3 regions of the Bacillus altitudinis genome follow, and region 3 is predicted to be linked to each of the others. Evidence: predicted binding sites of a transcription regulator. Region 3 holds the regulator's gene; each other region holds the start of a gene.

Region 1 (4,290 bases), 400 kb from region 3:
TGACCCGAGATATAAGCCAAGCAGCGGGCCGAAAATGACACCAATGTTAATGGCCGTATACCGTAAGTTAAAGACAAACAACCGAATGCTCGATGGGGTGACATCGGATAAGAGTGCTTTAGACGTTGGTTCAAACAGCGCCCGGCACAGTCCATTTAAAGCATTCATAAAAAAGAAGACCCAAATGGCATCTGCAAACGCGAAGCCAACAAAGACAAGTGTCCAGCCAAAGATGGATAAAAGCATGACCTTTTTTCTGCCGATTCGGTCGGAAACATAGCCGCCGTAAAAACTCGCAACAATCCCAATAAGAGAGCTGACGGCAATGATCAATCCAGCTGAAGAGGCTGAGGCGCCTTTGACTTGTGTCAAATAAACGGCTAAAAAGGGAATGCTCATGGATGTCGCCATTCGGCCAAATATCGTGCCGATGATGATCGTCCAACTAAGTGGATGTAAAGTGCGTAAGTTATTTTTCATGCTGTGTCTCCCCTGAGTTTGTAAGATGTTCCAATCATACATGAAAAATTGTGCAAATTAAATACACAATTTGATGGAGGAGTCATCCGTCAAATGACAGAGAAGCTTGAACCGTTCCGTTCATTCGAAGAGCATATGCCTCGTTTTCAAGGTTTTAAGCCTTGATGGATCATAATTTTTTCAGAAAAACGAAGCGTGTTTTTCAATGATCATGTTTTCGTTTTGCGAAAATCAATTGAGGTCGATGGCGATAATTTGATGTAAGGAAAGGTCTAGCACATCTTCGTCATTCACGATTTTCATTCGGCGTGTTTCATAATGAATGGCTTTCACCCAGCCCCAAAACTGTGCTTTCATGCCTGATGAGACATATGTCACGCAAATCGCTTGATCCTCGGTAATCGACTGTGTGATCAAAACATTCATTTCCTCTAGCTGATCGGAGCTGAGCGGTAGAGGTGTATATTCTTTTTTCTTTCGTTTTTGAGCAAGTAGTTGCTCTCGGTGCTCTGGTAGCATCATTCGGCTTGATTCCCACATGATGTTGTATCCAGGTGTTAATTTATTGGGATTCATGCTTGTTCGCCTCCGTTATTTGTAATGCCCGCCAATTTTCTCGGCGCGGTGATATGCCTGCCCTGCGCTTGTCAGTGACGAAGCATGCAATAATGCCGCAGGTCCATATTTCAGATGGATTTCATCAAATACTTTGCTGAGTTGATCTTTCTTCAAATGATGATCAAATAAAGTCAGCTGATAGTGGCTGTCAGGCTGCAGCTGTGAGAGGGTAATGCCTACACTGCGAATGGGCTGACCATCCCAGTGCTGCTGGCATAGCTGAATCGCTGCCTCTGCAATATCTGAGCCATACTGTGTCGGTGAATGAAGCTTCATTTGTCGATGAAAGCCTGTTGGATGTGAAAAATCAGCCCCTCTTACACCAACAGACACTGTTTGACCGAGATAATGCTTAAAACGTGCCCGCCGAGCGACTTCCTCACTCAATTCAAGAAGAGCGACTTTGATCTCCTCAAGAGATGCGTAATCACGGGGAAGGGTCATATGATGCCCAACGGCTTTTTGTTGATCATGTGTGTGAATAGTGACTGGAGAGGGATCGTGTCCTAAAGCTGTTCGCTGCAGAAGCTCCCCATTGATTCCCCAGCGTTTTTTTAATCGGTCTAACGGATAAGTAGCAAGTGTGCCAATAGTACTGATGCCCATTCGTTTCAAATGATGCTCCATTCGTTTGCCGACGCCAAATAATTTCCCAATGGGAAGCGGCCATAAATCAGTGGCAACCCGGTCGGCACTCAGTTCATAGATGCCGGATCTGTTTTTTTTGGCAAAATGGTCACAGGCCATTTTAGCGAGCACTTTATTAGGGCCTATGCCCACACGTGCGTAAATGCCAGTCTGGTTCATAATCGTTGTTTGTATATGTTGAGCGATCTCATGTGGAGAGCCGAATAGTGTAAGACTGCCTGTAATATCAAGAAACTGTTCATCAATGGAATATGGCTCGACAAGGTCTGTGTATTGTTCAAGCAGTTCTGTAATCATGACAGAGACATCGAGATAGCGCTGCATACGTGGACGTACGACCACTGCTTCAGGACATTTCTCCTGTGCTTCCCATAACCTTGATGCATTTTGTACGCCACGTTTCTTCGCGAGAGGGCAGGCTGCCAGGACGACTCCGCTTCTTCGTTCTGGATCTCCAGAGACAATGAGCGGCACATTCTCCAAATGAGGCGCCTCCACCTTCTCAACTGATGCATAAAATGACTGCATATCCACAAGCAGAATGGCTCGTTCATTCATTGTACTTCACCTCTTAGAACGTATGTTCTGTATCTATTGTAAACAACATGAGGTGAAATTCATACTGGTAAATCATTCAAAAGCTGTCCATACAAAAAAGACGAAGTGATGAACACTTCGTCTCGTCTGCTGCAACGATTGTTAGGCATGTGCCATGTTGTGGAATGTTTGGAGCGGTTCAGAACGCAGACGATAAGCCATCAGCTTTTTCTTTGGCTTATGTGTAAACTGCCGAACCACATCCACATGGTCATCATAATGGAATAGATAAAGGGTGACATCATGTTTCCCATGCTTTGTTTGCATAGTAAGCGGCGCTGGCCCTTCATTCGGATGAAGAAAGCGCTCTTCATCACCAGGGTAAATATAATAGCGTTCAATAAAGATCGCATCATTAAAATGTTGAATGATTTCAGATGCTCGCTGCTCATCAAGCGAACGACCTTGAAAAGTAATATTTGTTTGCTCACTTGTTACTTTAGCATGTACGGCGTAGCGGCTAAAAAGGCGCTCAACAACACCAGAAGGCAAAGAGGTGACAAGCAGCTTTAAAAGACTAAACACAACAAGCGAAATAACAACCCAAACCAATCTCATCATCTCCAATAAACATTTGTACCATTTCCTATATGAACCATCTTAACATAACAAATGAATGAAACTTTCGCACAAAAAGTGAACTTTTTGAAATAAGTGTGAAGATTTAAAAGGAGATGACGGCTGAAAGACGAAGAACCAACAAGTGAACATGAAAAAGACGGGCATACTGTCTTTACAACCATTTGATCAGACAGTAGACTATTGAAACAATCGCATTTTTGAGAAAAAACGAATCAAAGGAAAGCCAAAATGGAAAAAGGGGCGAGGCCATCATGATACGTCAAGTGAAACCGTCAGATTTTTACGCAGTCACATCCGTCATTCAAAGCTGGTGGGGAGGCAGAGATTTGCGTGCAAAATTGCCAAAGCTCTTTTTTGAACATTTCCAGCAAACAAGTTTTGTTGTCGTTGAAAAGGGAGAGCTGATCGGCTTTTTGGTTGGCTTTTTATCGCAATCTCATTCGGATGAAGCCTATATTCACTTTGTTGGCGTCCACCCAGATCACCGTAAATTAAAGATAGGCAAAATCCTCTATCAAGCTTTTTATGAAGCGGCTGAAAAGGAAGGAAGAACAACCATTAAAGCTGTCACAGCTCCTATCAATAAAGTCTCCATTGCTTACCATACAAAACTCGGGTTTCAGATAGAAAAGGGAGATAAAACAGTAGATGGCATCTCAGTCTTTTCAGATTACGATGGCATTCATGAAGACCGTGTGTTATTTGTGAAGAAGCTGGAGGCAATGAAATGATTGTACATTTAGATCACACAATAAGTGATGTAGCAAAGCAGATCTTACATATTCAACTAGCTGCATACCAACAAGAAGCTGAACAAATTGGCTATGCTGATCTTCCGCCATTAAAAGAGACCATTCAAGATGTCATGAAAGCAAAAGAGCAATTTATTGGTTTTGAGCAACATGATCTCTTATTAGGTGTAGTCTCCTATGAAGAGCTGAAAGATTGTTTGATCATTAGTCGATTGGCTGTGCATCCAAAAGCGCTAAAGCAGGGTATTGGAACAAGACTTATGTCGACAATTATGGAGAAGAATGTCCCGATAGAACTGACCACAGGGCAAGAAAACACCCCTGCAAAAAGGCTATATGAAAAATTGGGGTTTTTTGAAACAAATGTGATTCATGTGGCAAAAGAGCTCACCCTATCAAAAATGAAATGGACACCGCGACGCAAGGTTGAGGTTGTCGAATTCAAAAAAGAATGGCATGAAGAATTCCGTCAAGAAAAGCAGCGACTCAAGCAAATCATTCAAAAGAGCTGGATAGAAGGATACCATATTGGCAGCACGTCAGTTACAGGACTTGTTGCCAAACCAATTATAGATATATTAATAGAAGTAAGCGATATAGAAGAGATTGATAG
Region 2 (4,290 bases), 1.4 Mb from region 3:
CGAGCATATAATAGACGCAAGTAATCATAAATTTCTGTAACAGTCCCAACGGTTGATCGAGGGTTCCTGCTTGTCGTTTTCTGGTCAATACTAATCGCTGGAGAAAGCCCTTCAATCGCATCTACATCTGGTTTGTCCATTTGACCGAGAAATTGACGTGCATAGGCTGACAGTGATTCAACATACCTACGCTGACCTTCTGCATAAATGGTATCGAAGGCAAGCGACGATTTTCCCGAACCAGATAAACCCGTAATGACCACTAGCTGATCGCGCGGGATATTGACATCAATATTTTTAAGGTTGTGGGCTCTTGCCCCTTTCACCTCTATTCGTTCCATAGCCATCAGGCATTCATCCTTCCGCTTTTAGCTCTAGCAATAGATCTCTTAATTCTGCTGCTTTTTCAAAATCAAGCGCTTTTGCTGCATCTTTCATTTCCATCTCGACGTTTTCGATCACTTTTTCTCGTTCTTTTTTGCTCATTTTTGACAACTTTGGTGCTGCTTTTGTTTCGTATTCTTCTGAATCCTCATGTACTTTTGTTGCCTTGATCACATCTCGAATCTTCTTATGGATCGTTTGCGGAGTGATACCAAATTTCTCATTATACGCTTCTTGCTGCTCACGTCTCCGCTTTGTTTCTTGTATGGCAATGTCCATTGATTTCGTCATATTGTCTGCATACATAATAACCCGGCCTTCTGCATTCCTTGCAGCACGGCCAATCGTCTGGATGAGGGATCTTTCTGAACGTAAAAAGCCTTCTTTATCCGCATCTAAAATCGCCACGAGCGACACCTCTGGAATATCCAAGCCTTCTCGAAGAAGGTTGATCCCTACAAGCACATCATATTTTCCGAGACGTAAATCACGAATAATCTCAATCCGCTCGAGTGTCTTAATTTCTGAGTGCAGATAATTGACCTTGATTCCGATTTCTTTCAGATAATCTGTCAGATCCTCAGACATTTTCTTCGTTAAAGTCGTCACAAGCACACGCTCATTTTTCTCAACCCTTGCATGAATTTCCCCAATTAAGTCATCGATTTGTCCTTCAATTGGACGGACTTCAATGATTGGATCAAGCAAACCGGTTGGACGAATAATTTGTTCCACAACCTCTGGCGTTTTCTCAAGCTCGTATGGGCCAGGTGTTGCAGATACATGCACAATATGGTTAATGTGCTTTTCAAACTCATCAAATGTGAGGGGTCTATTATCAAGTGCTGACGGCAGACGGAATCCATGATCAACAAGCACTTGTTTTCTTGCCTGGTCCCCATTGTACATGGCGCGAATTTGCGGGATGGTCACGTGTGACTCATCGACAACAATCATAAAATCATCCGGAAAATAATCAAGCAATGTGTAAGGTGTTGAACCAGGCGGACGTAGGGTGAGATGTCTTGAGTAGTTCTCAATCCCTGAACAAAAGCCCATCTCTCTCATCATCTCAAGGTCATACCTTGTCCGCTGCTCAAGACGCTGTGCTTCAAGCAATTTCCCGTTTTCACGAAGCTTTTCCAACTGTTCCTCAAGCTCTTTTTCAATATTAATAATCGCTTTTTCCATCTTTTCTTCTCTTGTGACGAAGTGAGATGCTGGGAAAATAGCAACGTGGTCACGATCACCGAGAATTTCTCCAGTGAGAGCATCTACTTCACGAATACGTTCAATTTCATCACCGAAAAACTCCACTCTGATACAATGCTCATCTCGTGAAGCAGGAAAAATTTCAACGACGTCTCCTCGAACTCTGAAGGTTCCGCGCTGAAAATCTATATCATTACGAGAATACTGAATATCCACAAGCTTACGCAGCAGCTGATTTCGTTCAATTTCCATTTCAGTTCGTAAAGACAGCACAAGCTCTCTGTATTCTTCAGGAGAACCTAAGCCATAAATACAGGACACACTGGCAATGATGATGACATCTCTCCGCTCAAATAATGAGGATGTGGCGGAGTGCCTTAGCTTATCGATCTCATCATTAATGCTGGCATCCTTTTCAATAAATGTATCAGTTTGAGGCACATACGCCTCAGGCTGGTAATAATCATAATAACTCACAAAATATTCGACAGCATTATTCGGAAAGAATTCCTTAAACTCGCTGTATAATTGTCCGGCAAGTGTCTTGTTATGCGCAATGACAAGGGTTGGTTTGTTCACTTCTTTGATCAGGTTGGATACAGTAAAGGTCTTTCCCGTACCTGTAGCACCTAACAGCGTTTGATGCTGTTTCCCCTGATGGATGCCCTCCACAAGCTTTTCAATGGCTTTTGGCTGATCCCCTTGGGGCTGATAGTTAGAAACTAATTCAAAGCGGTCACTCACATCAAAGCCTCCGTTTCGTTACGAAATCTATCTAATGAATATATTATCATAAAAGAACACAAAAATACGAACTAAAGTTCGTGTCTGACTTGATTTTTATTTCCAATACAACCATACCCTCTCTGCCGTGGCTCATAACCCTCTAAAGAAACCTTCCTTTCAGTATGGAACATTTTGGAGTGAGATATTCGATCAGCAGAAAAACCACAAAAAAGAAAGCTGCACTCACTAGAAATCGTAAGCACAGCTCCTGTATCAAAAACATTTTCTTTTCATCAAGAGGGATCACATCAATGATGTTTTTCAGCCTTCTCTCTTTTTTCGACTTCTTTCTTGGCCATAAACAATGCCCCGGCCACTAAAGAAATAATATCTAATCCTACGATAAAGTAGGTTTCTGTATAGCCTTTCATATACGAAGCAAATAAAAGCGCTGCTGTTAATGCAATGCCAACGTAATGATTATAAGTAACCTTTGAAAATAAAATAACGAGCAAGAAAGGAAAAACAAGTGCAAATATGGCTTTTGTAATCACAAAAACCCTCCCTCTACATGGTCTACTCCCTTGATTATAGTAAAGATTGGCATAATGAACAATTCACAGTTTTCGATTTCAGCTTTTTTTCTTCTCGGGTGAAGACTTTTGATATAGATGAGGAGGAAAATTAGTGAAAACGTCCCCTTTCTAAAGATAGGTCTTTACGTCTTTGACAGTTACATCCAATAAATTCTATGATGAAAATGATAGTGCGCACTATCATTCAAAAAAACAAAAAGAGACAAATGAAACCATTGGCTATTTGGATAAGGGGGCATTCCCATGTATTCAGTATTATTTCATGCGGCTGAAGAATCCGCATCACTCGCAGGGGCAAAAGGCGTGAATTTAATTAAATTAAACAATCACGGACTGCCAGTTCCAGATGGATTTATTATTAAAACGAACAGCTTTGCAAGCTTTCTTTCATATCACAATTTCCATCCAACTGATCAAAACCTTGCCCGAAAAATCACAGAAGCTTCGTTTCCTTCACAAATGGAGACAGAATTACTTTCATCCTTTCAATCATTGTTGAAAACATATCCATCCGTTGCAGTGCGATCCTCTTCTGTTGCGGAAGATCTCGAAGGCGCCTCCTTTGCAGGTCAATACGAGACCTATTTAAATATCAAAACAAATGAAGAATTCTTGCAAGCCGTCAAAGAATGTTGGTCGTCTTACTTCGCAGCAAGAGTCACAGAATATAAGGAAGAGATGATTGAGAACGAGGAAGAGATGCCGCTCATGGCTGTTGTTGTACAAGGATTGATCCATTCTGACATCTCTGGTGTCATCTTTAGTGAGAATCCTGTATCAGGAAAAACAAACGAAGTCATGATGACTGCAAGCTATGGACTAGGAGAAGCCATCGTCTCCGGTCTTGTGACGCCAGATACATTTATTGTAAACAAAGAAACGTACTCTATTGAAAAATCACTAGGAACAAAAGAAGTGCAAATTGTTCCCTGTCAAGAGGGCGTCATTGAACAACCCGTAGGTGAGGAGATGGCTGGCCAATTTTGTCTTCGAGATGATCAATTGATCCAAATCACGAAAATGACAAAACAAGTAGAAGAACTTTATGGACATGGAGTAGATATCGAATTCGGCATGTCAAATGGTACTTTTTATTTACTTCAAGCAAGACCGATTACTGCTGCTTTTACCAATACAGCAAATGGCTCCTCAGGTGCATCCTTTCAAATGAAACCTGAAGAGCTGCAAGACTTCTGGATTTCAATGGACGATCATATGCCTGGACCCACAAGTCCTCTTTTTTCAAGTTTGATCATACCTGCTTTAAAAAACGGGATGAAGAAAATCGGAGAGAAGTATCAAGTACCAGACCTTAATATTAAAGATATCAAGCTTTATAGAGGCCATTTGTATTCTTCACCGTCTATGCCAG
Region 3 (4,290 bases):
AGCTGAGTTCCCCAGTCATTGTGTTAAAAAGTCATGTTGCCTTATTGCCTTTAGTTGGAGATATTGACACTGCGCGAGCAAAGATTATCTTAGAAAATACATTAAAACAGTGTTCGCAAAAAGGTGTTCAACATTTATGTATTGATTTATCAGGTGTCGTCATCATTGATACGATGGTAGCACATCAAATCTTTGATCTTGTCACGTCACTTCGGTTAATTGGGGTTGATACGACCATTTCAGGCATTAGACCAGAAATTGCTCAAACGGCTGTACAGCTTGGACTGCCTTTTAATGAATTTCAAACGGCTTCATCACTTGCTCACGCTTTAGATCGTATGACTGAATTTTCATCCATATAAAAACCAGGCCTAGTAAACGGCCTGGTTTTTATTTAGATCACAGCGTCAATTTTTGTTACTTTCCAATCCTTTTGTACTTTCTCGAAAGTGACAGTACGTTTTACTTTGCGTCCATCAAGTGTTGGGACTGTGAATTCGTATGTGCGGATTGTACTTTTCTTAGAGACGAGTTTAGGTGTTGCCTTATCCCAATTAAGCATATTGTCTCCGTCACCAACTGGCACAGCCATTTTACCTTTATGAACGATGAACTGATAGTCTTTTAAACCGTGAGTAATGGCATCTTTTGTGAACACTTGAGATAGATAGCTGTTTAGTTTTTTCTTTGTATCAAATGTTTTAGACAGGTAGTTGTAAGTCATATCTTTATAAGTAAATGATTTTAATTTGTAATCTGAATGCTCTTTAATGTTGTAGCCTGACATCGCACTCCAAAAGTGTTCTCTTGCATCAAGGGCAATATGTAACGCTTCTTTATTTGTCAAAGCGGCTGATTTTTTGGAAGCGGCCAGTGTTGTTGTTTGTAATGAGATCATAAGCATAATAGCGGTTAATAAAACAAATAATTTTTTCAAGGCGATTGCCTCCTTTTCTCAATGAAAACTTCTTATGTTACAAATGTTACAATAGTTACAGAGATATTACAAGTATTAAATCTAAATGTTTTTTATTTCTTTTCTTTCTACATATATAACGTTTGAGGGAGACAAAAAGTTTTCATTTTTTTATTTTTTTCTTCCTCATTAATATTTAACCGTTCTAAAGAAGAATAAAACGTCTTTTGGAAAGATTTCTATTTGTCTCTTCAACACTCTTTTTTTATGTATGACATATACTGTCGTGATGAATGTCTAAGAAAGTGGTGTTTAATATGTATAATCCATATGAAGGTACGTGGAATGGGTACTTGTACGATCGGCAGGTACAAAGCATGCCGGCGTTTCCTATTTCTCAAGTTGGAGGATTTCCCGGCTTGCCATTCGGAGGGACTGGGCAAGGGCAAGGAGCAGGAGGACAATCGGTCCCGCCAGCCCCGCCGCAGCATATCATCTCGCAATATCAACAAGCAGTTTCTCAGCCTCAAAGTATGCAGCCGCTCATTGCAGGGCAGAGTGTAGGCGGAAGCCAGCAAACGGTTCAATTTGCAGCTGGATGTAATAGAAGGTGGACCATTGTGTTCCTTAGAAACGGTCAAGTATTTCTCATGTATGTTCTTTCCTCGCAGCCTTTTGGCCGTACAACGGGTTTCATATGGCCGAACTTTACATTTGGCTCGTTCCCAAGCTCTAGTATTCTTGCATATTCTTGTTCATAAAAGAAAAAGCCGGCTCTCATCAAACGTTGATGAAATACCGGCTTTTTTTAATGAATATTTCTAAATACGCCAATCACTTTACCTAGTATACTCACATTCTGTAAAATAATCGGTTCCATTGATGGATTCTCGGGCTGTAATCTAAAGTGTGTATCTTCCTTATAAAAACGTTTCACTGTTGCTTCATCTTCTTCTGTCATAGCCACCACAATATCTCCATTGTTGGCAGTGCTTTGCTGACGCACAATGACGTAGTCTTTGTCCAAAATACCTGCATCGATCATACTTTCTCCCATAATTTCAAGCATAAATACTTGTTCATCTGGCGCTGCAAAAGTTTCTGGAAGTGGGAAATATTCTTCTACATTCTCAACAGCCGTGATAGGCAAGCCTGCTGTGACTTTTCCGATGACTGGAACATTCATTACAGCGCTCTTTGGAATATTCATTTCCTCTTCATCTAGTACTTCGATCGCTCTAGGTTTCGTTGGGTCTCTTCTAATTAAACCTTTCGTTTCTAGTCTAGCTAAATGTCCATGGACAGTTGAACTTGATGCTAGACCGACAGCTTCGCCAATTTCACGAACGGATGGGGGATAACCCTTGCTTTTTACTTCTTCTTTTATGAATTTCAGGATATCGAGTTGTCTTTTTGATAGCTTCGTCATCTTTTGCACCTCAAAACGTCAATTTTAAAGAAATTATAGCATGTTTTTCCTAACAGTACAAACATAGGTTCGAAAAAAACGTTTGACAGAAACGTTTGTTCGTATTTATAATGAGTGTCAGAAAGAACGAACACACATTCTATTAGGAGAGATGACATTATGAGGTTAAAGGAATCTATTATTTTTATTGGGCTATTCTCATTCATCGTTGGCATATTTCTCTCACTTATTGCAGTCACTAGCCATAATGATCCAAATCAATATGTTAAAATAGAGGTTCAATCAGGTGATACTCTTTGGGGATTAGCTGATCAAGTAAACGACAGTAAATCGATCGATAAAAATGCTTTTATTGACTGGGTAACTGAACACAATGATCTCGCTTCAACTGACATCCAGCCTGGAGACATCCTTGTCATTCCAGTTAAAAAAGAGCATCCAGTCGTATATCAACTTGCAACAGTACAGTAGAAAGGTCGATTGAAGACATGAATGCAATCATTTATGCGAGAGTAAGTACTGCCAAAGAAGAGCAAGAAACCTCGCTTAAAAGACAAGAAGAAGAACTGCTTGCTTTAGCTGCAGCGCACAAGATGAATGTAGTCAAAGTGATTAAAGAAAAAGCGAGTGGATACGATCTTGATCGTGACGGTGTTTTTGACATGCTGGCTACGCTGAAAGAGGAAGAAATCGATGCTGTTCTCATTCAAGATGAGACACGCCTTGGAAGAGGGCAGGCGAAAATCGCTCTTCTTCATTGTCTGTTTAAAGAGAAAGTCAAGGTGTACAGCGTATTTCATAGAGGAGAGCTTGAGCTTTCAGAAGCAGACGAAATGGTCATTGAAATTGTAGGCGTTGTAGAAGAGTATCAGCGGAAAATTCATAATTTGAAAATTAAGCGTGGGATGAAAAAAGCTGTTGAGCGAGGGTATCAACCCGAACTGAATTTAAAACACCAAGAACAGGCGCCTGGCCGCGAACGTATTGAAGTACCGATTTCTGAAATTGTTCGATTAAGAAAAAATAACATGACATTCGCTGAAATTGCAGTGACATTGCAGGCACTTGGTTTTGACATTTCAAAAGCAACCGTCCATAGAAGGTACCAAGAATATGAAAAAGGGCTTGCGACTTAAAGCGTGATTTGTTGTAAAAATGACTGATATTTAGTAGTATGTAGAGAAAATGTTTTAAAGGAGTTTGTCATGATTTCTAAAGAACAGCTTGCAAGAATCAATGAGCTTTCAAAAAAGTCGAAAGAGGCCGGTTTGTCGGACGCTGAGAAAACAGAACAAAAGCAATTAAGAGAGGAATATTTAAAGGCTTTTCGTTCTTCTATGAAAAATACACTTAAAACCGTGAAAATCGTCGATCCAGAAGGAAACGATGTCACACCAGAAAAATTAAAAAGAGAAAGAGACCAGAATCTTCATTAAAGGTCATCATTTCTTGATTTTTGAAAAGATGGGAGGAATATTCTCATCTTTTTTCATATTTGTATAAGTTTTTAGGTGATCGATAAACTAAATGTGACAAAATCCTTCTTTTTCGGCGTGAAATAGTTGTGAAAAAAGGACAGTAGATTTATGATAATGGTGTACACAAGATACGGAAGGGGATTTATATGGAAACGATTGAATTGAAATCTATTGCAACAATACGTACTCTCTCCATAGACGCAATTGAAAAAGCGAATTCCGGTCACCCTGGAATGCCGATGGGCGCTGCACCAATGGCGTACGCTTTATGGACGAATCACTTAAACGTAAGTCCGCAAAATCCAAATTGGTTTAACAGAGACCGTTTTGTGTTATCTGCGGGACATGGCTCTATGCTTTTATATAGCATGCTTCATTTAAGCGGATACAATCTGAGCATCGAAGATTTAAAACAATTCCGCCAATGGGGAAGCAAAACACCTGGACATCCTGAGTTTGGACATACT

What was found. Region 3 encodes LexA, which represses DNA repair genes until DNA is damaged. Its sites were predicted from a motif close to CGAACATATGTTCG; they were not measured.
Region 1: ID12_RS15445 (DNA polymerase IV) is a predicted target of LexA. The motif match lies at 2,320-2,333, and genes of this name have one in related genera.
Region 2: uvrB (excinuclease ABC subunit UvrB) is a predicted target of LexA. The motif match lies at 2,408-2,421, and genes of this name have one in related genera.

Annotation. Positions count from the first base shown of each region.
Region 1 covers NZ_CP009108.1:3,069,748-3,074,037, reverse strand. The annotation lists gene ID12_RS15455 (MDR family MFS transporter) at 1-480, opposite strand, end outside; gene ID12_RS15450 (YolD-like family protein) at 712-1,056, opposite strand; gene ID12_RS15445 (DNA polymerase IV) at 1,072-2,304, opposite strand; gene ID12_RS15440 (YfmQ family protein) at 2,446-2,895, opposite strand; gene ID12_RS15435 (GNAT family N-acetyltransferase) at 3,177-3,656, shown strand; gene ID12_RS15430 (GNAT family N-acetyltransferase) at 3,653-4,290, shown strand, end outside.
Region 2 covers NZ_CP009108.1:392,852-397,141, forward strand. The annotation lists gene uvrA (excinuclease ABC subunit UvrA) at 1-347, opposite strand, end outside; gene uvrB (excinuclease ABC subunit UvrB) at 355-2,340, opposite strand; gene ID12_RS02020 (CsbA family protein) at 2,631-2,876, opposite strand; gene ID12_RS02025 (PEP/pyruvate-binding domain-containing protein) at 3,162-4,290, shown strand, end outside.
Region 3 covers NZ_CP009108.1:2,673,524-2,677,813, forward strand. The annotation lists gene ID12_RS13400 (STAS domain-containing protein) at 1-362, shown strand, start outside; gene ID12_RS13405 (IseA DL-endopeptidase inhibitor family protein) at 395-937, opposite strand; gene ID12_RS13410 (hypothetical protein) at 1,234-1,677, shown strand; gene lexA (transcriptional repressor LexA) at 1,725-2,345, opposite strand; gene yneA (cell division suppressor protein YneA) at 2,505-2,816, shown strand; gene ID12_RS13425 (YneB family resolvase-like protein) at 2,834-3,481, shown strand; gene ID12_RS13430 (DUF896 domain-containing protein) at 3,551-3,781, shown strand; gene tkt (transketolase) at 3,970-4,290, shown strand, end outside.